DNA from 2 places in the Kitasatospora misakiensis genome. Region 1 is predicted to be linked to the other one. Evidence: riboswitches for the same ligand, from Rfam matches in the RefSeq annotation. Region 1 holds a riboswitch; the other holds the start of a gene.

Region 1 (14,040 bases):
CAAGAACGAGCAGCGCCGGGAGACAGTCGCCCGCTACGCCGAGCGCCGCGCCGCGCTCAAGCGGATCATCGCCCACCACAGCACCCCTCCCGAGGAGCGCGCCGCCGCGCGGGCCGAGCTGGCCCGCCAGCCCCGCGACGCCAGCGCCACCCGGGTGCGCAGCCGCGACAGCGTCGACGGCCGTCCGCGCGGCTACCAGCGGGCGTTCGGGCTCTCCCGGATCAACCTGCGCACCATGGCCCACGCCGGGCAGCTGCCCGGCGTCCGGAAGTCCAGCTGGTAAGGGGGAGAGACGTGTCCGACGACACCAAGCTGCCGGTCGTCGTGGTGACCGGACTGCACGAGGAGGAGCGCCGCCGCGCCGTCGACGAACTCCTGGCGGGCTGCGTCGACGCGGTGGTCCTCCACCACGACCTGAGCGACGCCCCGCTCGGCACCGTCCACCGCGAACTGCGCGACACCCGAGGCCCGTTCGCCCGGGCCGACGTCCCACTCACCAACGACTGCCCGTGCTGCGCCCTGCGCGTGGACCTGCTGCCGGAGCTGGTCCGGATCGCGGACGAGCAGCGGTACGGCCTGGCGATCGTCGAGCTGTGGGGCGGAAGCGACCCGCACTCGGCGGTCGAGGTGCTGGCCGGCGGTGAGGCGGCCGGGCGGTGCATGCACGAGGTGGTCGAACTCGCGGGCGTGGTCTGCGCGGTGGACCCGCTGAGGGTGCTCGGCGAGCTGTCCGTGTCGGACGAGCTGTCCGAGCACGGCCTGCACACCTGCGCCGACGACTCCCGGACGCGGGCCGAGGCGCTGGCCCACCAGCTGGAGTACGCCACCGTGCTGGCCGTCCCGGGCGCCGGGCCGGAGGGCGACGCACCCGAACGGCTGGCCGGACTGGCCATGCTGCGCCAACTGCACCCCACCGCACGGACCGTACGGCTCGACGGCGGCTCGCTGGTCCGCGCGGCGCTCGGCGGCTTCGGCGTCGCCGCCGCCCGCGACCGGGTCAACCCGGCGATCGCGCTGCTCCCGCAGCAGCACGACGAGGCGGGCGTGGCCACCCTGGTCTGGGAGCGTCACCGCCCGCTCCACCCCGAGCGGCTGCACGACGCGCTGGAACTGCTCGTCCCCGCCGCCCAGCGCAGCCGCGGCCGCTTCTGGCTGGCCAACCGGCCCGACCTGCTGCTCGCCTGGGACGCGGCCGGCGCCAACCTCGCCGTCGAGGAGTGCGGGCCCTGGCTGGCCTCGCTGCCGGACGCGGCCTGGGAGCTGTACCCGCCCGAGCGCCGCGCCGCCGCCGCGCTCGACTGGAACCCGCAGTACGGCGACCGGGTGCAGCAACTCAGCTTCACCGCCGAAGGTTTGGACGTGGACGGCATCGTCGAGCTGCTCGACTCCTGCCTGCTCACCGACGCCGAGCTGATGGCCGGCGAGCAGGGCTGGAAGGCCCTTCCGGACGCCTTCGAAGACCTGCTGGAACCGGTCGCCTGACCGGCGAACCCGACCTGCGGACCCGCTCTGCGAACCCGACCTGCGAACCCCGAACCGAGGAAGGACCATCCTCACATGGCCAAGCGCCCGGGCCCCGGCCGACCCGCCAAGCCTCGCCCGAACCCGCTGATCGAGGCGGGCATCACCTACGTCGACTACAAGGACACCAACCTGCTGCGGAAGTTCATATCCGACCGCGGCAAGATCCGCAGCCGGCGGGTCACCCGCCTGACCGTCCAGCAGCAGAAGGCGATGGCCCGCGCCATCAAGAACGCCCGCGAGATGGCACTGCTGCCGTACGCCCACCTCTCGTAACACCCCCGATCCACCAGGAGGAGACCCCCGATGGCCGTCCCCAAGCGGAAGATGTCCCGCAGCAACACCCGCCACCGCCGCGCCCAGTGGAAGGCGACCACGCCGGAACTGGTGCCCGTCGTCCTCGACGGCCGCGAGCACCTGGTGCCCCGCCGCCTGGTGCGCGCCTACGAGCGGGGACTGCTCACCCCGTAGCCGCGGCCACTGCCGCAGCCGACACGAAGGGGGCGCCGTAGCCAGTAGCTACGGCGCCCCCTTCGTACAGAGCCGTTCGCCGCCCCGGCGGGGGCCGCGGTCAGGTGGTGAGCGCGACCTGGACGATCTTGACGATGACGAGGATCATCGCGATGAGCAGGTACGTCCGCAGCGCGCCCATGCCGATCTTGCGCGCGGTGGACATGGCGGGCTTGGTGAGGGTCTCCAGCGGGGGCATCCGCCAGGTGTCGCGGCCGGTGCGGTCGATCGGGTCCTCCTTCGTGGCGGTGCGCCGCCGGGTGAAGGAGTACCCGGCCGCGAGCACTCCGGCGACGCCGCAGGCGGCCATGATCCGCAGGATGCTGTCCGCGCTGATGTCCGGGAAGAGCACGGCGGCGGTCAGAACAACCGACAGGGTGACCAGGACGCCGACCACGGCGGCGGTGAAGGCGTTGGTCTTCGGGCCGTTCACCCACGGCCCGAGCACCTGCTTGTCGTTGCACAGCAGCAGCAGGAACACGGTGGCGGAGGGCAGCAGCACGCCGGCGAGGGTCTGGACGCCCTCGGTGAGCAGGCCCAGCGGCGAGCCGGGGATCAGCACGATGGCCGCCGCGGCGATGACGAGTCCGGCGTAGACGGCGTAGAAGCCCTTGGCGCCGCCGACCCCGCGGTGCAGCGAGTGCTTCATGCCCAGGACGTCGCCGAGCGCGTACGCGGTGGAGAGGGAGACGGCGAACGCGCCGATGATCGAGGCGTCCAGCAGGGCGATGGCGAACAGCACTCCGGCGAGCTTGCCCGCGTGCGCGGCGAGGCCGTGGGCGACTCCCGCGGTGTCGGTGAACCGGCCGAAGCCGTCGGTGCCGGCGAAGGCGGCGGCGGTCATGCCCATCAGTGCGGCGGCGCCGATCACGACCACGGCGATGCCGATGACCAGGTCGGCCTTCTCGTACCTCATGAAGCGCGGGGTGATGCGCTTGTCGATGACGTAGGACTGCTGGAAGAACAGCTGCCAGGGGGCGACGGTGGTGCCGACGATCGCGATGACCAGCAGCATCACGGAGGCGAGTTCGCCGCTGCCGCCCGGGATGCCGGGTACCACGAAGTCGCGGACCATCTGCGAGGGCTTCGGGTGGACGAGGAAGTAGATCGGCACCAGCAGCAGCGAGCCCGCGCACAGGGCCATGGCGATCCGCTCGAAGCGCCGGAAGGATCCGGTGAAGGCGGAGGCGATGATGATCGCGGCCGCCAGGACCACCGCGGCGACCTTCGGCAGGCCCAGGTAGCCGGCCGCCAGCGTGATGCCGATGAACTCCGTCACCAGGGTCAGCGCGTTCAGCAGGAACAGGTCGATCACCGAGAACGCGCCCCAGAACCTGCCGAACCGCTCCAGGATGAGGCGGGCGTGCCCGACCCCGGTCACCGCGCCGAGCCGCAGCACCATCTCCTGGTTGACGTACAGCACGGGGATGAGCAGGAGCAGCGTCCACAGCAGGTGGGTGCCGTAGTTCTGGCCGGCCTGGCCGTAGGTCGCGAAGGCGCCGGCGTCGTTGTCGCCGACCATCACGATCAGGCCGGGGCCGATGATCGCCAGCAGGGTCTTGAGCTTGGCGGACAGGCCTCGGCGCGGCGCGGTGTCGTCCAGGCGGATGGTGCCGAGCGCACCCTTGATGTCGCCCAGGTGGGCGTCGTCCAGCACCGCCGCGCGCGGCGTGGGAATCGTCTTGTCGAGCATCACATTGGTCATGACGTGCCTTCCTGACCCCCTGGCAGGGGGAGGTCGGGGGCACGCAGCAGCGATCCCCCCTACGAGCGCGCGCACCACGGCGACCCACGACGGCGCGAGGCCGTGCGGGAGCGAGGGCGCGTCGAAAGGCGCGTAGGGAAGGTGGTTACCGCGTGCCGGGGGAGTACGAGGACAGGCGGACGGGGGCCCGTTTGTGGCCCGGACTACTGCAACTCGAATCCATGTCTCTCGCCTCCTTCCGGCCGGGGCGCACCAGGTGTGCGCCGCATCGACACGGCAAGGAGCGGACCGGCCCGCGGGAACCGCGGGAAACCAGCAGGAGCCAGCAGGGACCGGTACACCCCAACTCGTCAGAGCTTTGGCACTTCACGGCGTAATCCCCGCGCTGGGGAAGCCACTTGGGATCAACCCTTAAGTCGGGAAGATCTGTCCTGAACCTGGGCGTCTCTCGACGTCGTCGGGTCAGTGGCCTGTGTCCGTGAAGAAGCCTCACCGAACGAGGTGCCTTCTTTCAAACCTCCGCAAGCCTAGATCAGCCCGAGCGTCCGGCTGACCGTATTTGCCCAAGCTTGACTCCCCTTGACCGAACTGTGGGCAGGGCAACGCGCAGGTGGCGGCGGTGGCGAGCCCGGCGACGCCCGCTCCATCGGCTTGTTGAAAATGATTATCGTCTGCTAATTTCCTCGGGTGTCCCACCACAAGCTCCTTCCCCCCGCCGCCCTCGCCGCCGCCGCCGCCCTGCTGCTCAGCGGCTGTTTCGCCGCCGACACCGGCTCCACGGACTCCGCCGACCGGCGGATCAGGCTCGTGATGATGCAGCCGCCCCGCTCGGCGCTCTCGCCGCTCAGCGACGACGCCTTCAAGCTCTCCCGCTGGAGCGCCGCCGAGACCCTGGTCAACCTCGACGCCGACGGCGACGCCGAGCCGGCCCTCGCCGCCTCCTGGACCAGGACCAACCCCACCACCTGGGAGTTCACCATCCGCAAGGCCGTCAAGTTCCACGACGGCACCGAGCTGACCGCCACCGCCGTGAAGCGCTCGCTGGACGCCGCCGCCTCCGCCGCGCCCAAGCCGCGCATCCTGGACGGTGTCACCCTCACCACCACCGCCGCCCAGGGCGACACCGTCACCGTGACCACCGCCGCCGCCGACCCGCTCCTCCCGCAGCGGCTGTCCTCCCCCCAGCTGTCGATCCTCGCCGAGCGGGCCTACACCGGAAAGACCGTCAACCCGGTCGGCGCCGGCACCGGGGCCTTCGTGCTCAAGTCCGTCAACGGCACCTCCTCCGCCGTCCTCGACCGGAACGAGCACTACTGGGGCGGCCGGGCAAAGGCCGCCGGGATCGACGTCTCGTTCGTCCCGGACGGCACCGCCCGGGCGGCCGCCCTGCGCAGCGGCGAGGCCGACCTGGTCGAGTCCGTACCGGTCTCCCAGGCCGCGCTGGTCCCGCCCGAGCGGCTCAGCGAGGTGCCGATGCCGCGCACCAACACGCTGTACCTCAACACCTCGCGCGGGGTCTTCGCCGACCCCGGCCTGCGGGCCGCGGCCCGGGCCGCGATCGACACCGGCTCGCTGGTCCGGGGCGTGTACGAGGGCCGGGCCGACGCCGCCGCGGGCCTGCTGGGGCCGGCTCTGCCGTGGGCCGCCAAGCGCCGGGGCCGGACGGCGCCGACCGCCCCGGCGACCCCGAGCGGGCAGACGGTCACCATCGGCACCTTCACCGACCGGGCCGAGCTGCCCGAGGTCGCCGCCGCCCTCCAGCAGCAGCTCCAGCACGCCGGGTTCACCGTCCAACTCGACGTCCGCGAGTACGCCAACATCGAGAAGGACGCGCTGGCGGGCAAGTTCGACGCCTTCGTGCTGTCCCGCGCCACCGTGCTCGACTCCGGCGACCCGGTCGCCTACCTGCGCAGCGACTTCGGCTCCGAAGGCTCGTTCAACCTCTCCCGGCTCCGCGACCCGGCGGTGGACCGCGCGATAGCCCTGGCGGAGGCCGCCGAGCCCGGGGACGAGCGCCGTGCGGCGGTCCTGGACGCCGAGAGCGCGGTGCTCAACACCGACGCCGCCGTCCCGATGCTGCACGAGCGGGTGATCCAGGGCAGCTCCGCCGCCCTCACCGGTGCGGCCCGGGACCCGCGCGAGCGCCGGCTGGTCACCCTCGACACCCATCTGAAGTGACCGCCGTGCACGGTACTCCGGGGCGCTCCGCCCGTATCCACGGCGCCCGCCTTCGCAGCGTCCGCCTCCGCTCCGCCCTGGTCCGCGGCGCCGCCCGCGCCCTCGCGCTGGCCGCCGTGCTGGCGGCCGTCGGACTGCTGCCCCGGCTCGCCGGGGCCGATCCGGCGCTGGCGGTGCTCCGGGCCCGCTCGGCCGAGCAGGAGGCGACGCCCGAGGCACTGGCCGCCGTCCGGGCCGACCTCGGTCTGGACGGCGGACCGCTCGCCCTGCTCGGCCGCTGGGCGGCCGGCGTGGCGCGCGGCGAGTTCGGCGACTCGTGGGTCTCCGGCACCCCCGTGCTGCCCTCGGTGCTCTCCGGGCTCGGCGTCTCGCTCGCCCTGATGGGCGCGGCCCTGCTGGTGGCGCTGCTGCTGGCGGCCGCGCTGAGCGGGCCGGTCCTGGTCCGGGCCGCCCGGGGCGACGCCGAGCCCCGGACGGGCGGCGGACGGCTCGGCGCGATGCTGGTCGCGGTGCCCGAATTCCTGCTCGCCACCGCACTGTTGCTCGTCCTCGGGGTCTGGCTCCGACTGCTGCCCACCTCCGGGTGGCGCGGCCCCGAGTACCTGGTGCTGCCCGCGCTGGCGCTCGGCGTACCGGCCGGGGCGCTGCTCGGCCGACTGGTCGCGGACGCGCTGCCCGCCGTGCTCGGCGAGCGCTGGGTCGGCCTGTGGCGGGCGAGCGGCACCCGGCCCCGGCTGATCGGTCCGGCCCTGCTGCGTCGCGTACTGCCCTCCCTGGTACCGCAGTTCGGGCTGGTCGCGGTGGGCCTGGTCGGCGGTGCGGTCGCGGTGGAGGCGGTGTTCGCGGTGCCGGGCATCGGCCGGACCACGCTCGGCGCGGCCAAGTCGCAGGACCTCCCGCTGCTCCAGGGCGCGCTGCTGGCCATGCTGCTGCTCGGCCTGCTCGCCGGGGCCCTGGCCAGGCTCGCCGCCCGCGAGCTGACCGGCCCGGGCCTGCGTGACGCGGCCCTGGCGCTGCCGCCCCCGCCCCGCCCGGTCCGGTCCCGGCGGGTGACGGCGGCGGCCGCGCTGCTCGCCGCCCTGCTCGGCGCGGCCGTCGGCTGGGGGCTGCTGCGCGATCCGTACACCGTGGACACCGGCGCCCGGCTGGCGCCGCCGTCCCCGCGGTACCCGCTCGGCGCGGACGGCCTCGGGCGGGACGTGCTGGCCCGGCTCGGCCACGGTGCGGCGGCCACCCTCGGGGTGGCGCTGGCGGTCTGCCTGGTCAGCTACCTCGTCGCACTGCTCCTGGGCTTCCTGCCCGAGCTGACCGGCGGGCTCGTCGACGTCGCCAACGCGCTGCCGCCGGTGATCGTCGGCATCCTGGTCGCCGCCGCCCTCGGCCCCGGCACCGCCGGGGCCTCGATCGCGGTGGCCCTGGTCTCCTGGCCGCCGTTGGCCGCTCACGCCGCCTCCCTGGTCCAGGAGACCCGCGCCGCCGGGCACCTCACCGCCCAGCGGGCCGTCGGCGCCACCCCGTGGTGGATCCTCACCCGGCACGTCCTGCCCGCCGTGGCCGGACCCGTCGCCCGGCACGCCGTCCTCCGACTGCCGGGCATCGCCCTGGCCCTCGCCTCGCTCGGCTTCCTCGGCCTCGGCGCCCAGCCGCCCGCACCCGAGTGGGGCCTGCTGATCGACGAGTCCCGGCCCTACCTCGAACGCGCCCCCTGGGCGGCCCTCGCCCCGGCGGTCGCCCTCGCCCTGCTCAGTGCCCTGGCCACCACCCCGGCCGGACTGGCCCGACCCCGAGGACGCCGAACGTGACCACCTCGCCCCCTGGACACCCGGAACCGATGACTCTCCAACGCTCCTTCACCAAGCCGAACCCGCTCGGACCACTCCAGGACGGGAAGCGAGGCCCGCGAGCCGCCCACGCGACCGCACCCGCCACCGCCACCGAACCGCTGCTCGCCGTACGGGACTTGGCCGTGACCCTCGCCGACGGCCGGCGGACGCTCCCGGCCGTCCGAGGCGTCTCGTTCGAGCTCGCGCCGGGCGAGGCGCTGGCCCTGGTCGGCGAGTCCGGCGCCGGGAAGTCGCTGACCGCGCTGGCCCTGCTCGGCCTCGCCCCGGCGAGCGCCCGGGTCACCGGCAGCGCCCGGCTGGGCGGCGACGAACTGGTCGGCGCCCCCAGGGCGTTGTACCGCCGCCTGTGGGGCCGCCGGATCGCCCTCGTACCGCAGGACGCCCTCGCCGTGCTCAGCCCGGTGCACACCGTCGGCGACCAACTGGCCTTCGCCGTACGGTCGGTCCGGCGCGCCGGGCGGCGCGAGGCCGAGCGGTTGGCCGCCGCCGCGCTGGAGCAGGTCGGCATCCCGGCGGCCCGGGCGCGGGCGTACCCGCACGAGTTCTCCGGCGGTATGCGGCAGCGGGCGGCGATCGCGATGGCGATGGTCAACCGGCCCGAACTGGTCGTCGCGGACGAGCCGACCACCGCCCTCGACCCGCGCGCCCAGGCCCAAGTCCTGGGCACCCTCGCCGAGTTGCGCGAGTCGACCGGGGCGGCGCTGCTGCTGGTCACGCACGACCTCGGGATCGTCGCCGCCCACGCCGACCGGGTCGCCGTGCTGTACGCCGGACGGCTCGCCGAGAGCGGCCCGGCCGGGCAGGTCCTCGCCGACCCCCGCTCGCCGTACACCGCCGGCCTGCTCGCCGCCCTCCCGCCCGACCGCGCCACCGACCGCCGTCTGCACTCCATCGGCGGCGCCCCGCCCGCCCCCGACCGGCTGCCGCCCGGCTGCGCCTTCGCCCCGCGCTGCCCGCTCGCCACCGACCGCTGCCGCACCGAGGAGCCCCGAGCCGGCCGGCCGGCCCCCGGCCGCACCCTCGCCTGCCACCACCGGCACCGGCTGCCCGCCGACCTGTTCACCGCACCCGCCGCCGCCTGAGACCGCGAGCCCCGGCCCCACCCACCACCCCACCAGGCAGGACCAGTTGACCACCGAACCCCTCCTCTCCGTCCGCGACCTGCTCGTCGTGCACCCCGGACGGGGCCGCCGGGCCGCCCCCGTCCGCGCCGTGGACGGGGTCTCCTTCGACCTGGCCGCCGGTGAGACGCTGGCGCTGATCGGCGAGTCCGGCTGCGGGAAGTCGAGTACCGCGAGCGCCGTCCTCCAACTGCGCCGGCCCGACGCCGGCCGGGTGCGGTTCGACGGCCAGGAGCTGACCACGCTCGACGAACCGGCCCTGCGTCGCGTCCGCCCCCTGATCCAGCCGGTCTTCCAGGACCCGTACGGCTCGCTCAGCCCTCGCCTGCGGGTCCGCGACGCGATCGCCGAGCCACTGCGTGTGCACGGGAGCCGGGACCGCGCCGAGGACCGGCGCCGGGTCGCCGAGCTGCTCGACCTGGTCGGCCTGGACGCGGCGCTCGGCGACCGCCTGCCGCACGAGCTCTCCGGTGGCCAGTGCCAGCGGGTGGGCATCGCCAGGGCGCTGGTCGGCGGCCCCCGGCTGCTGGTGTTGGACGAGCCGGTGTCCGCCCTCGACCCGTCGGTCCGCTCCGGGGTGCTCAACCTGCTCACGGACCTCCAGGACCGCCTCGGCCTCGCCTACCTCCTGATCTGCCACGACCTGGCCCTGGTGCGGCACGTCGCGCACCGGATCGCGGTCATGCGCTCCGGCCGGATCGTGGAGAGCGGCCCGGCACGCGGGGTGTGCGAGGACCCCGCCGACCCGTACACCCGGGAGCTGCTGGCGTACGCGCGGACGGGGGATCGGCAGGCGCAGGCCGACCGCCGAGTCAAAGTTCGGTAATGATTTTCATATCGCAACTGGATCAGCTGGATATGAAAACCGTTGCCACCTAGTGTGTGGACGTCGCCCACCCCATCACCTGAGGAGCAGCTCCACCATGCGCATCACCGCCCCCACCCACACCGCCAGGATCGCCCTCGCCCTCGCCGTGGCAGCGCTCGCCGGCACCAGCGCCTGCTCCGCCGAACCCGCGAAGGGCTCCCCGGCCGGCGACGCCAAGAGCGGGGGCACGGTCGTCCAGGTGGCCGCCGCCGAGAGCTTCTGGGGGTCGATAGCCGGCCAGCTGGGCGGCGAGCACGTCAAGGTGACCAGCATCATCAGCAACCCGGACGCCGACCCGCACGACTACGAGCCCACCGCCGCCGACGGCCGCACCGTCGCCGGCGCCCGGTACGTCATCACCAACGGCGCCGGCTACGACGCCTGGTCGGACAAGCTGATCGCCGCCAACCCCGCCACCGGCCGCGGCGCGCTCAAGGTCGGCGACCTGGTCGGCGTCAAGGAGGGCGGCAACCCGCACCAGTGGTACTCCCCGGAGAGCGTCCACAAGGTGATCGAGCAGATCACCGCCGACCTCAAGAAGCTCGACCCCGCCGACGCCGCCTACTTCGACCAGCAGAAGGCCACCTACCTGGGCAGCACCCTGGCCCCCTACGACAAGCTGGTCGCCGACATCAAGGCCACCTACGCGGACACCCCGATCGGCGCCTCCGAGTCGATCGTCACCCCGCTCGCCGAGGGCCTTGGCCTCAAGCTGCTCACCCCCGAGTCCTTCCTCGACGCCACCAGCGAGGGCACCGACCCGACCGCCGCCGACAAGGCCGCCATCGACGCCCAGATCAAGGGCAAGCAGATCAAGGTCTACGTCTACAACACGCAGAACGACACCCCCGACATCAAGGCCCAGGTGGACGCCGCCAAGGCCCAGGGCATCCCGGTCGCCACCGTCACCGAGACCCCCACCCCGGCCGACGCCCCCTTCCAGGACTGGCAGATCACCGAACTCCAGGGCCTCGCCGCCGCGTTGAAGCAGGCGACCGGCAAGTGACCACCGCGCCGATCGAAGCCACCGTGATCCCCGCACAGCCCCCGGTACCGATCCCCGCACAGCCCCCGGCACCGGCCACCGCCGACCGCCGCCCGGTGCTGGAACTGCGCGGCGCGGCCGTCCGGGTGGGCGGCCGCACGCTCTGGTCGGACGTCGATCTCACCGTCGGGGCCGGGGAGTTCACCGCGATCCTCGGCCCCAACGGGGTCGGCAAGTCCACCCTGGTCAAACTGCTGCTCGGCGCCGTACCGGCCGCCGCCGGCCACGTCACGGCACCGGACCCCACGGACATCGGCTACCTGCCGCAGCGCCGCAGCTTCGACCCCGGCGTCCGGATCCGCGGCCTCGACGTCGTCCGCCTCGGCCTGGACGGCCACCGCTGGGGCGTCCCGCTGCCGGGCCTCGGCCGCGCCCGCCGGCGCGCCGAACGGCAGCGCGTCGACGAGGTGGTCGAACTCGTCGGCGCCACCGGCTACGCCCACCGCCCGATCGGCCAGTGCTCCGGCGGTGAGCAGCAACGGCTGCTGCTCGCCCAGGCATTGGTCACCCGGCCCCGGCTGCTGCTGCTCGACGAACCGCTCGACAGCCTCGACCTGCCCAACCAGAGCGCGATCGCCGCCCTGCTCGGCCGGATCTGCCACGAGGACGGCGTCTCGGTGGCCATGGTCGCCCACGACGTCAACCCGATCCTCCACCACCTCGACCAGGTCGTGTACCTCGCCCAGGGCCGCGCCGTGGCCGGCCCGCCCGCCGAGGTCATCACCTCCCGGACGCTCACCCGGCTCTACGGCGCCCCCGTCGAGGTGCTGCACACCGCCGGGGACCGGCTGGTCGTCGTCGGCGTCCCCGAGGACCGGGGGAGCTGCGGACCGTGCTGACAGCCGCATCCACCGCCCCGGTCTTCAGCTGGGACCTGCTCGCCGACCTGCGGGACATCTGGTCCTACGCCTTCATGGTCAACGCCTTCCGAGCCGCCGCCGTGGTCGCCGTCGTCGCCCCGGCCGTCGGCTGGTTCATGGTGCTGCGCCGCCAGACCTTCGCCGGCCACACCCTCTCGGTGGTTGCCTTCCCCGGCGCCGCCCTCGCCACCCTGCTCGGCGTCAGCACCACCGCCGGCTACCTCGGCGCCTGCCTGGCCACCGCGCTGGTCATCGCCCTGCTGCGGGACGGCGGACGGGCCGGCGGTGGGGCCGGCGGTGGGGCCGGAGGCATCCAGGAGTCCGCCGCCACCGGCACCCTCCAGGCCTTCGCGCTCGCCTGCGGATTCCTCTTCGTCACCCTCTACCGGGGCACCCTCGGCGGCCCGCAGGCCCTGCTCTTCGGCACCTTCCTCGGCATCACCGACGACCAGGTCCGGCTGCTCGCCGCCGTCGGCGCCGCCGTCCTCGCCGTGCTCGCGCTGATCGGCCGCCCGCTGCTGTTCGCCACCCTCGACCCCGAGGTCGCCGCCGCCCGCGGCGTACCCGTCCGGCTGCTGGGCGGCGGATTCCTGCTGCTGCTCGGCGCCGCGACGGCCGAGGCCGGCCAGATCACCGGCAGCCTGCTGGTCTTCGCCCTGCTGGTGATCCCCGCCGCCACCGCCCAGGTGCTCACCGCCCGCCCCCTGCTCGGACTGCTGCTCGCCGTCCTGCTCGGGCTGGCGGCGAGCTGGCTGGGCCTGATCGCCGCCTACTACCACCCCTACCCCCTCGGATTCTTCGTGACCACCTTCGCCTTCACCGGCTACCTCCTGGCCCACGCCGGCCGCGCGCTGCGTACGGCCGCCGGCCGGGCGCGCGGCCCGCTGCCCACCGGAGCCCCGGCATGACCACCACCCTCTCCCAGGCCTTCTTCCAGCACGCGCTGCTCGCCGGAACCGCGATCGCGCTCGCCGCGGGCCTGGTCGGGTACTTCCTGGTGCTGCGCGCCCAGGTCTTCACCGGCGACACCCTCAGCCATGTCGCGTTCACCGGCGCCATGGCCGCCCTGGCCGGCGGCTACGACCTGCGGATCGGGCTCTTCGCGGCGACCGTCGGGGCGGCCCTGCTGCTCGGCCTGCTGGGCCGCCGCGGCCGGCCCGACGACGTGGTCATCGGCGCCCTGTTCAGCTGGGTGCTGGGCCTCGGCGTCTTCTTCCTCACGCTCTACACGACCACCCGCAGCAGCAGCCAGGGCAACGCCGGGATCTCCGTCCTGTTCGGCTCCATCTACGGTCTGGACCGGGGGCGGACGCTGACCGCCGTACTGATCGCCGCCGGCATCGCGGTCGCCATGATCGTCCTGGCCCGCCCGCTGCTCTTCGCCACCCTGGACGAGGCCGTCGCCCGCGCCCGGGGCGTCCGGACCGGCGCGCTCGGGCTCGGCTTCCTCGCCCTGGTCGGCGCCTGCGCCGCCGAGGCCACCCAGGCGGTCGGCTCGCTGCTGCTGCTCGGCCTGCTGGCCGCGCCGGCCGGCACGGCCGTCCGGCTGACGGACCGTCCGTACCGGGCCCTGGCCCTGTCGGCCGGGCTCGCCGTCCTGGACGTCTGGGGCGGGCTCCTGCTCAGCGCGGCCGTCCCGGTGCTGCCGCCGAGCTTCGCCGTCATGGCGGTGGCCACCGCCTGCTACGCCGCCGCGCTTGCCGTCCGGCGCGTCCCCGCACCCGCGCCCGCGGCCCGTCCGGCCGCCCACGCGGCGGCCTGACCGAACGCGTCGGCGTCCGCAGCCCACCGCACCACCGACCCGTCAGAAGAGGACGACCTCCCGTGACCCTGCCCGTGACCGTGCTCTCCGGCTTCCTCGGCGCCGGAAAGACCACCCTGCTCAACCACGTCCTGCACAACCGTGCGGGGATGCGGGTCGCCGTCATCGTCAACGACATGAGCGAGGTCAACATCGATGCCGCCCTGGTCCGCGACGGCGGCGCGGCGCTGTCCCGCACCGAGGAGCGGCTGGTCGAGATGACCAACGGCTGCATCTGCTGCACCCTGCGCGACGACCTGCTGGAGGAGGTCGACCGGCTCGCCCGCGAGGGCCGCTTCGACTACCTGCTGATCGAGTCCAGCGGCATCTCCGAGCCCATGCCGGTGGCCGCCACCTTCTCCTTCGCCCGCGACGACGGCGCCACCCTGACCGACCTCGCCACCCTGGACACCATGGTCACGGTCGTGGACGCCGCCAACTTCCTGCCCGAGCTGGCGAGCGGCGACGAGCTCACCGCCCGTGGGCTGGACCAGTACGAGGACGACGAGCGGACCGTCAGCGATCTGCTGATCGACCAGGTCGAGTTCGCCGACGTGATCGTGGTCAACAAGCTCGACCTGGTGGGG
Region 2 (14,040 bases), on a different contig from region 1:
GGTGGTGATCGGCTGGCGGAGCAGCCGCCGGGCGACCGGAACCGGGTCGAGCAGCGGACGCGGGCGCCGGGTCAGCTGCTTGGCGGCCACATTGGCCGTCCAGGAGGCGAGCGCCAGGGCACTCACTCCGCGCAACGCCGCCCGCCGTCCGGTCCGCCCGCCGACGGCCCCGAGCACGGCGGCGGCGCCGAACCACAGCTTCCCGTGGTCGGCGGCGTGGCTGAGCCGCCACAGCGAGCGGCCGACCTTTGACCCGGCCCCGAACGGGCGGTGGGACAGGGCGATCCGGTTGAACAGAGCCTGGTCGATGAGCTCCAGTCGTCTCATCCGAACCAGCCTAGACGCGCCCGGTGCCCGGCGCGCGCTGAGCACGCGCGCGCCGGGCGGCGGGCGGACGGCGGGCGGACGACGCGGGGAACTCCGGGGTACCCGGCACGGTTGAGTACGGGTACTCAGGCGCCGCCCGAGGCACCCGAACAGACTGGTGGACAGGACCCCGCCCCCACCGGAACCGAGGACGCACCCCACCGCCATGCTGAGCCGAACCGCCGCCCTCCTCCTGCCCGCCTTCGGCCACCTCCGCATCACCGCCGACGCCGCGGGCCCCGACGCTGCGGACCCCGACGCCGCATGCCCTGATCACGCGGGCCCCGCCGCGCCCGCCCCCGTCCCCGCCGTCGCACCCGGCAGCATCGTCGCGGCCAACCACACCTCGCTCGCCGACCCCGCCGTGGTGCTCGCCGCCCTGCACCGGCTCGGCGCCCGCCCGGTCGTGCTGGCCACCGCCGGCCTGTGGCGGATCCCGGTGCTCGGCACGCTGCTGCGCCACGAGGGGCACATCGCCGTGCACCGCGGCACCGCGCGGGCGGCGGAGTCGCTCGACGCGGCAGCCGCGGCACTGGCGGCCGGACGGGTCGTGCTGATCTACGGCGAGGGCGGGCTGCCCCACCGCCGGGACTCCGGCGAACGGGCGCCCGGCCCCTTCCGCAGCGGCCTGGCCCGCCTCGCGCACGCCACCGGCGCACCGGTGGTCCCGCTCGGCCAGGCCGGGTCCCGCCGGCTCACCTCGGGCGGGCCGATGAAGCAACTCGCCGGTCTGGCCACCGCGCCCGTCCGCCGCCCCACCCTGCACGTCCACCTCGGTGCCCCGCTCCACCTGCCCGCCGACACCGCCGGGGCGACCGCCCGCGCCCACCAGGCCGTCACCGCAGCCTGGACGGAGGCCGCCCGCCGGGCCGCCGCCCGAGGGGCGGAGGGCGCCGTTCCGTAAACCTGTCGACAGCGGCCACGCGATTGGGAATGCTGGCCCGCGATGACCAGAATCAATGACACTCCTCCCGCCTGGGACGAGCGCACCCAGCTGACCACGTTCCTCGACTACGCCCGTGACACCGTCCGCGCCAAATGCGAGGGCGTCACCCCGGAGAACGCCCGCAAGGCGCTCCTGCCGGGCTCACCACTGATGACCCTGAGCGGAATCGTCAACCACCTCCGCTGGGTCGAGTACTACTGGTTCCAGGTGGTCTTCCTCGGCGAGGAGGACCAGGGCCCCTGGACCGTGGAGGACCCCGACCGCGAAATGCGGATCGCCGTCGACTTCCCCTTCCCGCAGTTGCTCGACGAGTACGCCGAGCAGGGCGCCCGCTACCGCGAACTGGTCGCCGGGAGCGACCTCGCCGACCGGGCGAAGCGACCGATCCGCAACGGCCTTCATGTGGACCTGCGCTGGATCCTCCTCCACCTCACCGAGGAGACCGCCCGCCACAACGGCCACCTCGACATCCTGCGCGAGCTGCTCGACGGCACCACCGGCGACTAGCCAGGACCGCTCGGCCGGCTCGCGTCGCCCGCGCTTCCCCGTCGAGGGCCACCGGGAGCGCCCGCGCGAGCTGGACGCCCTGGCTGCACGCCCTGAACCGGGCGGAGGGACCGTTCGAGGCCCACTCCGCCCGGTTCCGTGTGGAGGAGGGCAAGCCCTGACACCGAAGCCGCCCGGCTCGGACCGGGTCAGCCCGCGGTGGCCAGGTCGAGGTACGCGTCGCTCCACAGGTCCTCGTCGCCGCCGGGCAGCAGCAGGACCCGGTCGGGGCGCAGCGCCTCGATCGCGCCCGGGTCGTGGGTGACCAGCACGATCGCGCCCGGGTAGGTGCCCACCGCCGCCAGCACCTCGGCGCGGGAGGCCGGGTCGAGGTTGTTGGTGGGCTCGTCGAGCAGCAGCACGTTGGCGCCCGAGTGGACCAGGCCGGCCAGCGCCAGCCTGGTCTTCTCGCCGCCGGACAGCACCCCGGCCGGCTTGTCGGCGTCGTCGCCGCGGAACAGGAACGCGCCGAGCACGTGCCGCAGTTCGCCGTCGCCGAGGCCCGGCGCGGCCGCGGCGAGGTTCTCCCGGACGGTGCGGGCCGGGTCGAGGGTGTCGTGCTCCTGGGCGAAGTAGCCGAGCCGCAGCCCCGCCCCGGGGACGACGCGCCCGCCGTCGGGGGCCTCCCGGCCGGCCAGGATCCGCAGCAGGGTGGTCTTGCCCGCGCCGTTGTGCCCGAGGACGACCAGTCGGCTGCCCCGGTCGACGGCGAGGTCGAGGCCGTCGAGCACGGTCCGCCCGCCGTAGGACTTGGCGAGGCCGACCGCGCCGAGCGGCATCCGGCCGCAGGGCGCCGGTTCGGGCAGCCGGATGCGGGCGGTGCGCTCGGCCTGGCGGACGGGTTCCAGCGCGGCGAGCATCCGGTCGGCCCGGCGGGCCATCGAGCGGGCGCTGACGGCGGTGGCGACGTTGGACCGCATCCGGTCGGCCTGAGCGTGCAGGGCGGCGGCCTTCCGTTCGGCGTTGGCGCGCTCGCGGGTGCGGCGGCGCTCGTCGGCGGCGCGCTGCGCGAGGTAGGCGGCCCAACCGGTGTTGTGGACGTCGACGGTGGCGCGCTGCGGGTCGAGGTGGAACACCCTGTTGACGGTGGACTCCAGCAGCGGCACGTCGTGGCTGATCAGGACGAGCCCGCCCGGGTAGCCGGCCAGGAAGCCGCGCAGCCAGCCGACGGCGTCGGCGTCCAGGTGGTTGGTCGGCTCGTCGAGCAGCAGGGTGTCGTGGTCGGCGAAGAGGATCCGGGCCAGCTCCACCCGGCGCCGCTGGCCGCCGGAGAGCGCGCCGAGCGGGCTGTCGAGCAGCCGGCCGGGCAGGCCGAGGCCGGCGGCGACCTGGGCGGCCTCGGCCTCCGCCGGATAGCCGCCGCGGGCCTGGAACTCGGCCTCGGCGCGGGCGTAGGCGGCCATGGCGCGGCGCTGGGCGTGCTCGTCGCGGGCATCGGCCATGGCGCTCCCGGCGGCGCGCAGCTCCTGGACGGCGGTGTCCAGACCGCGCGCGGAGAGGATCCGGTCGGTGACGGTGACGGCCGGGTCGGCGGCGCGGGAATCCTGCGCGAGGTAGCCGACCGGGCCGGTACGGGTGACGGTGCCGGCGGCGGGCCGGAGCCGGCCGGCGAGGGTGGCGAGCAGGGTCGTCTTGCCGGCGCCGTTGCGGCCGACCAGGCCGATGCGGTCGCCGGGGGCGATGTGGAGGGTGAGGTGGGACAGCAGGAGGCGGGCGGCGACGCGCACGTCGACACCACGGGTGGTGATCATGAGGATGACGCTCCGTAACGACTGACGGACACGCGGGTGGCGTGGAGGCGGGTCCGTCAGCTAGGAAACGCGGGGCGTCGACATGGCGCCGAGATTAACGTGCGACGCCGGTGGAGCGCATCCGAATTATCCCGGGGCCCCGCTCAGCCGCTGCGCAGCACCGCCGCGAGGACGGAGGGCCGGAACAGCGCCGTCGGCGGGGCGACCAGCGACATCACCTCGTGGAACACCGCCGCAGCACCCCCAGGTACGGCGTGTCCGGCGCCTTGCACTGCAGGTACAGCGCCGACCAGTCGGCGGGGGCGTCGGCCGGGCGCCGGAAGAAGCGGCTCGCGTAGACGACGCCCGCGTCCACCCGCTCCTCGGGCGCCGGCGGGCAGCCGAGCTCCCGCAGCCAGGCAGGCAGCCAGCCATCGCCGACGTCCGCCCGCTCGCCTCGACCACCAGCTCGGCGGGCAGCTCCCGGACGGCGCTCCGGTCGGCGTCGTGCCCGCGCTCCCGCACCCGGACCCCGGTCACCGCGGCCGCCGAACCGGTCAGTCCCACCGCCTCGGTGCCCTCCAGGAACTCGATCGACGGCTCGGTCCTGACCCGCTCCAGCACCACGGAGTCCAGCACCGGCCGGGTGCAGGAGAAGAACGCCAGCGCGGCCGGGTACTCGGCTATCCACCCGGCCGCGCTCAGCCACCGCAGACCACCCGAAAGGGCGACCCGCACGGCGCCCGCGTCCGTCGGCCGGTAATCGAACCAACGGCGTGTGCAGCCGAGTTGACGAAACGCCATACCGGCGCGCGCCGGAGCGCACCCGGTCGCGGAACGCCCCCGCGAGCCCCGCGCGGGGCGTGTGCGGCACCCGGGGCGTACTCCGGGGCAAGCCGCGGCCCCACCCCCGGTCGAAGCGGCCTTCCGGCGGGTACTACACTCAAGGAGGTTGTGAAGGCACCTCGTTCGGTGAGGCGTCGCCACGGACACAGGCCACTGACCCCACGACGTCGAGAGACGCCCAGGGTCAGGACAGGTCTCCCCGGCCTAAGGGGTGACCCCAAGTGGCTGCACCCCTCGGGACCATCCCGGGTGCTACGCCGTGGCGTGCCAAAGCTCTGACGAGATTCAAGGGGTGCCCACCCGACGTCGTGGCGCCCCTGCGCGCCCGCTCGGCGGTGTGGAGCCTCCTGGTGGCCCGGTCACGGCGACCCCGCGCGGGCGCCCCGACGGCGAGGAGGTGAGAGCAATGGAGTGCAGTAGTAGTCCGGGTCGAAGTCGGCCCCTCCCCAGGACGTCCCCCACATCTCCTGGCACCCGGCACCCCTCCTCCCGTACCGCTCCCGACCCCCGCCGCCGCACCGCCCGCCGCTGACCCCGGCGCGGCAGCGCGCGGCCCGGGCGCCGTGCGCGGTGGAGGACGGCCGGGCGCCTCCCGCCCCGCCCCGCACCCGCGACCTGCCCCGTCCCCGGGTGCGGCGGCCCCCGAACCGCGGAGGTACCCCGTCATGTCCGACTGGCGTGTGCGCGCAGTGCGCGCGAGCAAGCGTCCGTTCATCCGCCCCGCCACCCCGGCGACCTGCGACAGCGTCAACCAGCCCGCCCCCGAGCAGTCGATGGACCCGCGCCCGGACCAGCCGGCCGAGCACGTGAGCCTGGAGCGCTCCGTCGTCGACGCCGGCGTCTACCGCGACGGGCACCGGTTGCCGTCCGCCACCAACCTCGCCGACGTCTACCGCGAACTCCCCGGCAAGCCCGGCACGATGGCCTGGATCGGGCTCTACCGCCCCGCCGAGGCCCAGCTGCTGGAGGCCGCCGAGCGCTTCAACCTGCACGAACTGGCCGTCGAGGACGCCATCGTGGCCCACCAGCGCCCCAAGCTGGAGCGCTACGGCGACACCCTCTTCGTGGTGCTGCGCGCCGCCCGCTACCTGGACGACGTGGAGGAGGTCGACTTCGGCGAGATCCACCTCTTCGTCGGCCCCGACTTCGTCCTCACCGTCCGCCACTCCCAGGCCCCCGACCTCTCAGCCGTCCGCCGCCGCCTGGAGGCCGACCCCGAACTGCTCGCCCTCGGCCCCGAAGCCGTGCTCTACGCCGTCCTTGACGCCGTGGTCGACGGCTACGCCCCGGTCATCGCCGGCCTCCAGCACGACATCGACGAGATCGAGACCGAGGTGTTCGGCGGCGACCCGCAGGTCTCCCGGCGCATCTACGAACTCTCCCGCGAGGTCATCGAGTTCCAGCGCGCCACCCGCCCGCTGCTGGAGATCATGCGGAGCCTGGAGGCCGGCTTCGAGAAGTACGGCACCGACGAGGAACTGCGCCGCTACCTCCGCGACGTCGCCGACCACGCCACCTACGCGGCCGAACGGGTCGACGGCTTCCGCCAGATGCTGCAGAACATCCTCACCGTCAACGCCACCCTGGTCTCCCAGCGCCAGAACGAGGAGATGAAGCAACTCGCCGAGGCCGGCCACGTCCAGAACGACGAGATCAAGAAGATCTCCTCCTGGGCCGCCATCCTCTTCGCCCCGACCCTCATCGGAACCGTCTACGGCATGAACTTCACCACCATGCCCGAACTCAAGTGGGCCTTCGGCTACCCCTTCGCGATCGCCCTGATGGCCCTCGTCTGCACGAGCCTCTACCTCATCTTCAAGCGCCGCAACTGGCTGTAGCGGGCAGCCCGGCCGACTCCGCCGCCGAGGCGAAGCGCCTCCCCTTCAGGGGGGAGGGCGCCGTCCCCGTGGTGGCGGGGGCGGATCCGTCGGTGGGGGCATGGGCGGGTGGTCGGTGTGCGTGTTAGTTTCCGGCGCATGGGATCACGTGGGGGACGTGGGGTGGCGGCGCAGCAGGCGGTCGAGGGGCTGCGGGAGCTTGTCGGGGCGGGGCTGACGGCCGAGCAGGTGTTTCGCAGGGCGGATGAACTGATGCGGGGGGTGCTGGAGTTCGACGCGGTCTGCTGGCACTCGGCGGACCCGGCGACGGGGTTGGTGACCTCGGTGCTGAGTGACGACCTCAGTCTGGAGGGGTTCGAGAACGCCGTGCGGCTGGAGGTGTGGGCCGAGGACGTGGCGACCTTTCCCGCGATCCGGCGCAGCGGGGTCCGGGCGGAGACGCTCAGCCGGGCGACCCGGGGGCGGCCGGCGGAGAGCGTGCGGTTCCGGGAGCAGATCGGTCCGGCCGGGTTCGGCGACGAACTGCGGGCGGTGTTCGACGCGCACGGCGGGATGTGGGGCTGCGCGGCCTTCATGCGGGTGGCCGACCGGGGGCCGTACCTGGCCCGGCAGCGCGAGTTCGCGGACCTCGCGGCCCGCCATCTCGGCAACGCGCTGCGGGCCTGTCATGTGCCGCCGGTCGGTGGGGAGCCGGACCGGTCGGCGGTCGAGGGTCCGGCGGTGGTGGTGCTGGGCCGGGGGAACCGGCCGATCGCGATCTCCGGTCCGGCGGAGGAGTTGCTCGGTCGGCTGGCGGACCCGAGCCGGACCTCCCTGCGGGTGCCGACGGCCTTCGTGATGGCCGCAGAACAGGCCCGCCGGGTGGTCCGCGGTCTGCCCGTGCCGCAGTCGAAGATCCGGGTGCGGGACGGCGAGGGCCGTTGGTACGTGCTGCACGGCTCGGCCCTGAAGGGCGGCGCCGAGGACCAGGTGACGGTGGTGGCGGCCCCGGCGACGCCCGCCGACGCGATGCCGCTGTACCTCTCGGCGTACGGGCTGACGGCGCGGGAGCAGGAGGTGGCGCTGCTGCTGGTGCGCGGGTGCGACACCCGGGACGTGTCGCGGCTGCTGGCGATGAAGCCGTACACGGTGCAGGACCACCTGAAGTCGGTGTTCGCCAAGGCGGGTGTGGCCAGTCGGCGGGAGCTGGTCGCGCGGATCATGCTCGGTGGCGGGGTGTCGTAGCGGCGGGTCCGGGGGTGTACGTTCGGACGGGTCGGTGGCGGGCGGGACGAGCCCCGACCGGCTGCGGGAACCATCGATCGTTAGCTGACAACGGGGGGCCCCGCACCGGGGCCCGTCGGGCCGTCCGGAGGGGGCCAGGAATGGGCATGGAGGAGACCGCCGGTTCGGCGGGCAGTGGTCAGGGCGGGGCGGGCGGTGCGGGCTCCGGGCCGACGGGTGGTCAGGAGACCGCGGAGGTTGGGGACGAGGGCCAGGAAGCAGGCGCGGGCAGCGCCGAGGGCGACGGGGCCGGGGCGGCGGGGAAGAAGGCGGGGAAGAAGGCGGGGAGGAAGGCCGAGAAGAAGAAGCGGCCGTTCTGGCAGGAGCTGCCGATCCTGGTCGGTATCGCCCTGGTGCTCTCGCTGGGCATCAAGACCTTCTTCGTCCAGGCGTTCTCCATCCCCTCGGGCTCGATGCAGCACACGCTGGAGAAGGACGACCGCGTCCTGGTGGACAAGCTCACCCCGTGGTTCGGCGCGGAGCCGGAGCGCGGTGAGGTGGTGGTCTTCAAGGATCCGGGCGGCTGGCTGGACACGGTGCCGCGGGTCAAGGGCAACGGCTTCGTCGAGGGCATCCGGACGGCGCTCAGCACGGTCGGCCTGCTGCCCTCCGACAACGAGAAGGACCTGATCAAGCGGGTGATCGGGGTCGGCGGCGACACCGTCGAATGCCGGGAGGGCAGCCCGGTCAAGGTCAACGGCGTGGCGCTGGACGAGCCCTACCTCTTCCCGGGCGCGACGCCCTGCGGGGACGCACCGGTGGGCGTGGTGACGGTGCCCAAGGACCACCTGTGGGTGATGGGGGACCACCGCAACGACTCGCGCGACTCGCGTTTCCACGTCAACGAGCCGGGCGGCGGGTTCGTCCCGGTGAAGAACGTGATCGGCCGGGCCTTCGTGATCGCCTGGCCGCTGTCGCGCTGGGACACCCTGTCGGTGCCGGACACCTTCGACCGGAAGGGGCTCGCGGCCGGGGCGGCGGACGGCCTCGGTGGGCGCGCCGGGGACCGGCCGACCGAGCCGTCGGCGCCGGAGGCCGCCGCGTTGGCCGCGGCCGTCCCGTTCGCGCTCTGGCAGCGCCGCCGGGCGAAGCAGCCGTAAGCGCCCGCCGTAAGCACCCGCCGCCGTCTCCGCCCCGGTTGTCCCGGGGCCGGGGTCGGCGGCGGTTCCGTGTCAGGCGGGGCCGTGCCAGTCCGGCGTCGTGCCGTAGCGGGCGAGGAAGAGGTCGACGCCCGCCTCGATGACCCGGGTGAGTTCGGCGTCGTCCACGGGCGTGGTGGGCGCGAAGGTGTGCACCAGCTGCGGGATGCCGACGGTGGTGGCCACCAGCTGCTGGACGGCGAGCTTCGGGTCGGACACGGACAGCTCGCCCTTGGCGGTGAGGCCGGTGAGCAGCTCGACCAGCGGGCCGTTGTTCATGTCGTAGGTGACCCGGTACCAGAGCTGGCCGAGCTGCGGGAAGCGGTCGATCTCGCCGATCACCAGGCGGCGCAGCAGCATGATCTCGGGGCGCAGCAGGATCCGGGCCAGCTCGGTCGCGTGGCGGACGAGCGCCGTGCGCAGGTCGGGGGCGTCGGCGAGGGCGCGGGCGGGCGGCGTCAGATCGGCGTAGGTCTTGGGCAGTACACCGCCGACGACGGCCAGGAACAGGCGCTCCTTGCTGCCGAAGTGCTTGTAGATGGTGGCCTTGGAGACGCCGGACCGGCTGGTGATGACGTCCATGGAGGCGGCCGAGTACCCCTCGGCGAGGAACTCCGCGAGGGCGGCGTCGATGATGGCCTGACGCTTGCGCGTCGCGGCGTCGCCCGGCGCGGGGATGATCGGCATGCCGTACTCGTCGGTGGCGTCCTGGCGCTCGGCTCCCATGCGTCCGTCCTTCGTCCTTCGTCGGGGGTGGGAAGGGACTTCCCGGAGAGGGTGGGGGGTACTGCGACGGGATGGTACCGACCGATTGGGGTGGTAGTGACCGGTCCGGGTGATTGGACCGTTCAGTATAGGAACTGAACCGTTTGGTCGGCAAAGGCCGCGAGCACCGGACCGGCGGCGACCCCGGCCGGGAAGGCCAGGTTGAACAGGCCGATCGCGCCGCCCTGGCGCTCCGGGTCGAGACCGCCGACCGCGGAGCCCGTGAGTACCCCCTGCCCGCCGGCCGTGACCAGGGAACTGAGACCCGAGCCGAGCAGGACGAGCGCCGGCCAGGGGGCGAAGGCCGCGGCGCCGGCCGCCGCCAGCGAACCCGCCGTCAGGAGCACCCGGACCCGCCCGCTCCCCAGTGCCGGGGCGAACCGCACCAGTTGCCAGGAGAGCAGCGCCCCGCCGAGCGCGACGGCCGCGACGGCGGCGCCGGTCGGCAGCGGGCCCCAGCCGGTGAGGGCGGCCACGCGGCGCGGGGCGCCGTACACCAGGGCGAAGTTGACGGTGGCGACCGCGAGCATGAGCAGCGCCGGCCGGCGGAAGGCGACCCGGCGCAGCAGCCCCAGGGGCAGCGCGTCGCGGAACCGTCCGCTGGCGACCTTAAGGGTGTCCCGCCGTCCGGCCGAGCGCAGGGCGGCGGGGAGCACCGCCAGCGCGAGCAGCGGCATGACCAGGGCGGCCCGCCAGCCGAGCAGTTGCGCGGCGCCCGCGCCGACGAACAGGCCGAGCGTGCCGCCGGCCGCGTTGCCGATCGCGACCAGCCCGGTGGAGCGGCCGGTGCGGTCGCGTCCGGCGGTCCGGAAGGCCGCGACGGTCAGCCCGGCCGCGCCGGCGGCCTCCATCGTCCGCTCGGCGGCCAGCGGCAGCAGGGCGGCGGGCGCGGCCTGGACGATCGCGGCGCCGAGCGCGACCAGGGCCGCGCCGGACCGGATCAGGGCGCCGGGGCCGTGCCGTCCGGCGGCGGCGGCCAGCAGCGGGGTGCGGAGCAGCAGGCCCAGGCCGTACGCGGTCATCAGCCAGGCGGCCGAGCCGGTCGGGACGTGCAGGGCGGGCGCGGCGGCGGGCAGGGCCAGGCTCGGTCCGGAGATCCCGCTCGCGGCGGCGGCGAGCAGCACGGCCGCGCCCGCCGCCCCCGGGGCCCGCCGCCCCGGCGCGACGGCACCGGTGCGGCGGACGGCGGTGCGGGGGGCAGCGGTGCGGTGTGGCGGGCCGGACCGGACCGGCGCGGTGGTGCGGTTCGGCGCGGTGGGACGGGCGAGGCGGGCCGGGAAGGCGCTCATACCGGCATCCGACCCATCAGACCGCGGGAGAAGTCCTGCTCGGCCTGCCGGATCTCGGCCACCGTGTTCATCACGAACGGCCCGCTGCGGGCGACCGGTTCGCCGATCGGCTCGCCGGCCAGGACGAGGACCTCGGCCGGTCCGTCCACGGCCCGGACGGTGAAGGTCCCGCCGTCGTGGTCGAGGACGGCGAGGTGGCCGTCGGGCAGCGGGACGCCGGCGGTCTCGGCCCGCCCGGTCAGCGTGTAGAACGCGGCGGTGTGGTGGGTCGGCGCGGTGAACTCCGCCGACCCGCCGGCCGCGAGCCGGGCGTGCACCACCAGGACCGGGGTGTGCGTCTCGAAGGGCGCGGTCACGCCGTGGGTCGTGCCGGCGACGACGGTCAGCTCGGCGCCCTCGGCGGTCCGGACCACCGGGAGGTCGGCGGCCTCGGCGTTCTGACTGCGCGGCGGCACGCCCTTGTACCGCGCGGGCAGGTTCACCCAGATCTGCAGCATGTGCTGGCGGCCGCCGGCGGCGAGGAACTCCGGCGTCGGCAGGGCCTCGTGGACGATGCCCGAGCCGGCGGTCAGCCACTGGACGCCGCCGGCGCGGACCACGGCCCGGTGGCCGCGCGAGTCGGCGTTCGCGATGTCGCCGTCGATGACGTACTGGATCGTCTCGAAGCCGCGGTGCGGGTGCGGGGGCGCGCCCTTGGCCTCGCCCGGGCCGAGCTCCACCGGACCGACCTGGTCGACCATCAGGAACGGGTCGAGGAGGGGGAGGTCGCCGGTGGGGAAGGGGCGGCGGACGGGGAAGCCGGCGCCCTCGAAGGTGTGGAACGGGGAGACGACGCGGGCGACGGAGCGCCCGGCCGCCGAAGCGGTCTGTGCGGGTGTCGTGGTCATGGATCGACTGAACTACACCATTCAGTTCAATGTCAAGACTGAACAGTTCAGTTGACATGGTGAACTGATCCGTCTAGTTTTTTCGGTGTCGACACCGACAGCCACACCGGCAGCCCCACCATCACCACCAAGGAGCCCGTCATGACCGCGTCCAAGATCCTCGCCATCTCCGGCTCGCTGCGCGCCGACTCGCACAACACCCGACTCCTGTATGCCGCGCAGAAGTTCAACCCGGGCGGCCAGGAGATCGAGATCTACGAGGGCCTGCGCGACATCCCCCCGTACGACCTGGACCTCGACACCCCCGAGCTGCGGCCGGCCATCGTCCAGGACCTGCGCCGCCGGGTCGCGGAGGCCGACGGCCTGCTGATCGCGACCCCCGAGTTCAACTACTCGATCCCCGGCGTGCTCAAGAACGCCATCGACTGGATCAGCACCGACTGGACCCGCACCGAGGGCCTGCCGCTGCACCGCAAGCCGACCGCCATCCTCGGCGCCGCGCCGACCAACTTCGGCACCGTCCGCGCCCAGCTGGCGCTCCGCCAGGTCTTCGTCTGGACGGAGACCGACGTCGTGGTGAAGCCCGAGGTCATCGTCTTCCGGGCACACGAGCGCTTCGACGAGGAGGGCAACCTCACCGACGAGATGACCATCGGCCTGCTCCAGGGGCTGCTCACCGCCCTCCAGGAGAAGATCGACGCCAAGGCGGAGCGCGCGGCCCGCGGCTGACCGTCCGGCAGCGACACCACGAACGAACGGGGGGAAACCGTCATGTCAGCCACCACCGTCACCACGACCGGTACCACTGGCACCACCAGCACCACCGTCCCGGTCACCGCCACCCACCTGGGCACCGCCACCGTCCTGCTGCGGATCGGCGACCTGACCGTCCTCACCGACCCGGCCCTCGACCCCGGCCCGGCCGACTACCCGGCGGCCCGTCCGCTGCGCCGCACCGCCGGCCCGGCGCTCACCGCCGACCGACTGCCGCCGATCGACCTCGTCCTGCTCTCCCACGACCAGCACGCCGACAACCTCGACCCGACCGGCCGGACCGTCCTCGCCCGCGCCACCACCGTGCTCACCACCCCCGAGGCGGCCGAGCGGCTCGGAGGAGCGGCCGAGGGCCTGGCGACCTGGGAGAGCCGCCGGATCACCGCCGGCACCACCGCCGTCACCGTGACCGCCACACCCGCCCGGCACGGACCGGCCGGCACCGAGGAGGTCACCGGCCCCGTCACCGGCTTCGTCGTCGAGTACGAGGGCGGCACGCTCTACCTCTCCGGCGACACCGTCCGCCACGACGCGCTGGCGGCCATCGCCGAACGCTTCACCGTCGACACGGCCTTCCTGCACCTGGGCGACGCGCACTTCCCGTCCACCGGCGACCGGGCCTTCTCGATGAGCGCCCGCGAGGGGGCCGAACTCGCCCGCACCCTCGGCGCCCGCACCGTGGTCCCGGTCCACTACGAGTCCTGGGAGCACCTCGGCGAGGACCCGGCCCGCATCGCCGAGGCCTTCGCCGCCCCCGACCTGGCCGGCCGCCTGCGCCGTCTCGTCCCCGGCGTCCCCGAGCAGCTGTGAGCGGCTCCGAGCGTCCGAGCACCACCCCCTCCCGCCCCCGCCCGACCGATCGTCAGCACCGGACCCAGCAGAGGAGCACACCCGTGTCCACGACCTCCGCCCGCACCGCCGACGCGACCCACAGCACCGACGCAGCCCGCAGCACCGACGTGACCCGCAGTACCGCAGGCGCGCACACCGAGGTGCGCCACCGCACCGTGGAGATCAACGGCCTGCCGGTCTTCTACCGCGAAGCCGGGGACCCGACCCGGCCGACCCTGGTCCTGCTGCACGGCTTCCCCAGCAGCTCGGCGATGTTCCGCAACCTGATGCGCGACCTCGCCGACTCCTACCACCTCGTCGCCCCCGACCATCTGGGCTTCGGTCAGTCCGCCACCCCACCCGTCGACGCGTTCGACTACAGCTTCGAGAGACTCACCGAGTACACCCTCGCCCTGCTCCACGCCCTCGGCATCGACCGGTTCGCCCTCTACGTCCAGGACTACGGCGCCCCGATCGGCCTGCGGATCGCCTCCCGGCACCCGGAGCGGGTCACCGCGCTGATCAGTCAGAGCGGTAACGCCTACCTGGAGGGCTTCACCCCGTTCTGGGACGTGCTGTTCGCCCACGCCGGGGACCGCGCCACCCACGAGCCCGCCGTCCGCGAACTGCTCACCGCCTCGGCCACCCACTGGCAGTACACCCACGGCGTGCCCGCGGACCGGCTGGACCGGATCTCCCCGGACACCTGGGCCCTCGACCAGGCCGGGCTCGACCGCCCCGGCAACCAGGAGATCCAGCTCCAGCTCTTCTGGGACTACCAGTTCAACCTCGACGGCTACCCGGCCTTCCAGGAGTACTT

Evidence for each region. Region 1 has a riboswitch for magnesium ahead of ACFP3U_RS24030 (NRAMP family divalent metal transporter). Riboswitches for the same ligand answer to the same signal wherever they lie in the genome.
Region 2: it holds a riboswitch for magnesium, as region 1 does, so the genes downstream of both, ACFP3U_RS18080 (magnesium and cobalt transport protein CorA) here and ACFP3U_RS24030 (NRAMP family divalent metal transporter) in region 1, are expected to answer to the same signal.

Annotation. Positions count from the first base shown of each region.
Region 1 is NZ_JBHSOF010000034.1:73,843-87,882, reverse strand. Features, by position in the region: gene rpsN (30S ribosomal protein S14) at 1-283, shown strand, start outside; gene ACFP3U_RS24045 (CobW family GTP-binding protein) at 295-1,482, shown strand; gene rpsR (30S ribosomal protein S18) at 1,558-1,797, shown strand; gene rpmF (50S ribosomal protein L32) at 1,828-1,992, shown strand; gene ACFP3U_RS24030 (NRAMP family divalent metal transporter) at 2,093-3,736, opposite strand; M-box (ykoK) riboswitch at 4,071-4,244, opposite strand; gene ACFP3U_RS24025 (ABC transporter substrate-binding protein) at 4,424-5,914, shown strand; gene ACFP3U_RS24020 (ABC transporter permease subunit) at 5,992-7,716, shown strand; gene ACFP3U_RS24015 (ABC transporter ATP-binding protein) at 7,746-8,840, shown strand; gene ACFP3U_RS24010 (ATP-binding cassette domain-containing protein) at 8,887-9,705, shown strand; gene ACFP3U_RS24005 (metal ABC transporter solute-binding protein, Zn/Mn family) at 9,803-10,753, shown strand; gene ACFP3U_RS24000 (metal ABC transporter ATP-binding protein) at 10,750-11,631, shown strand; gene ACFP3U_RS23995 (metal ABC transporter permease) at 11,625-12,560, shown strand; gene ACFP3U_RS23990 (metal ABC transporter permease) at 12,557-13,414, shown strand; gene ACFP3U_RS23985 (GTP-binding protein) at 13,477-14,040, shown strand, end outside.
Region 2 is NZ_JBHSOF010000021.1:81,405-95,444, reverse strand. Features, by position in the region: gene ACFP3U_RS18110 (bifunctional phosphatase PAP2/diacylglycerol kinase family protein) at 1-327, opposite strand, end outside; gene ACFP3U_RS18105 (lysophospholipid acyltransferase family protein) at 533-1,270, shown strand; gene ACFP3U_RS18100 (DinB family protein) at 1,313-1,819, shown strand; gene ACFP3U_RS18095 (ABC-F family ATP-binding cassette domain-containing protein) at 2,008-3,609, opposite strand; gene ACFP3U_RS18090 (hypothetical protein) at 3,824-3,964, opposite strand; gene ACFP3U_RS18085 (hypothetical protein) at 4,163-4,351, shown strand; M-box (ykoK) riboswitch at 4,546-4,724, shown strand; gene ACFP3U_RS18080 (magnesium and cobalt transport protein CorA) at 5,100-6,272, shown strand; gene ACFP3U_RS18075 (helix-turn-helix transcriptional regulator) at 6,435-7,496, shown strand; gene lepB (signal peptidase I) at 7,643-8,635, shown strand; gene ACFP3U_RS18065 (TetR/AcrR family transcriptional regulator) at 8,708-9,400, opposite strand; gene ACFP3U_RS18060 (MFS transporter) at 9,523-10,728, opposite strand; gene ACFP3U_RS18055 (pirin family protein) at 10,725-11,615, opposite strand; gene ACFP3U_RS18050 (NADPH-dependent FMN reductase) at 11,757-12,344, shown strand; gene ACFP3U_RS18045 (MBL fold metallo-hydrolase) at 12,387-13,199, shown strand; gene ACFP3U_RS18040 (alpha/beta fold hydrolase) at 13,382-14,040, shown strand, end outside.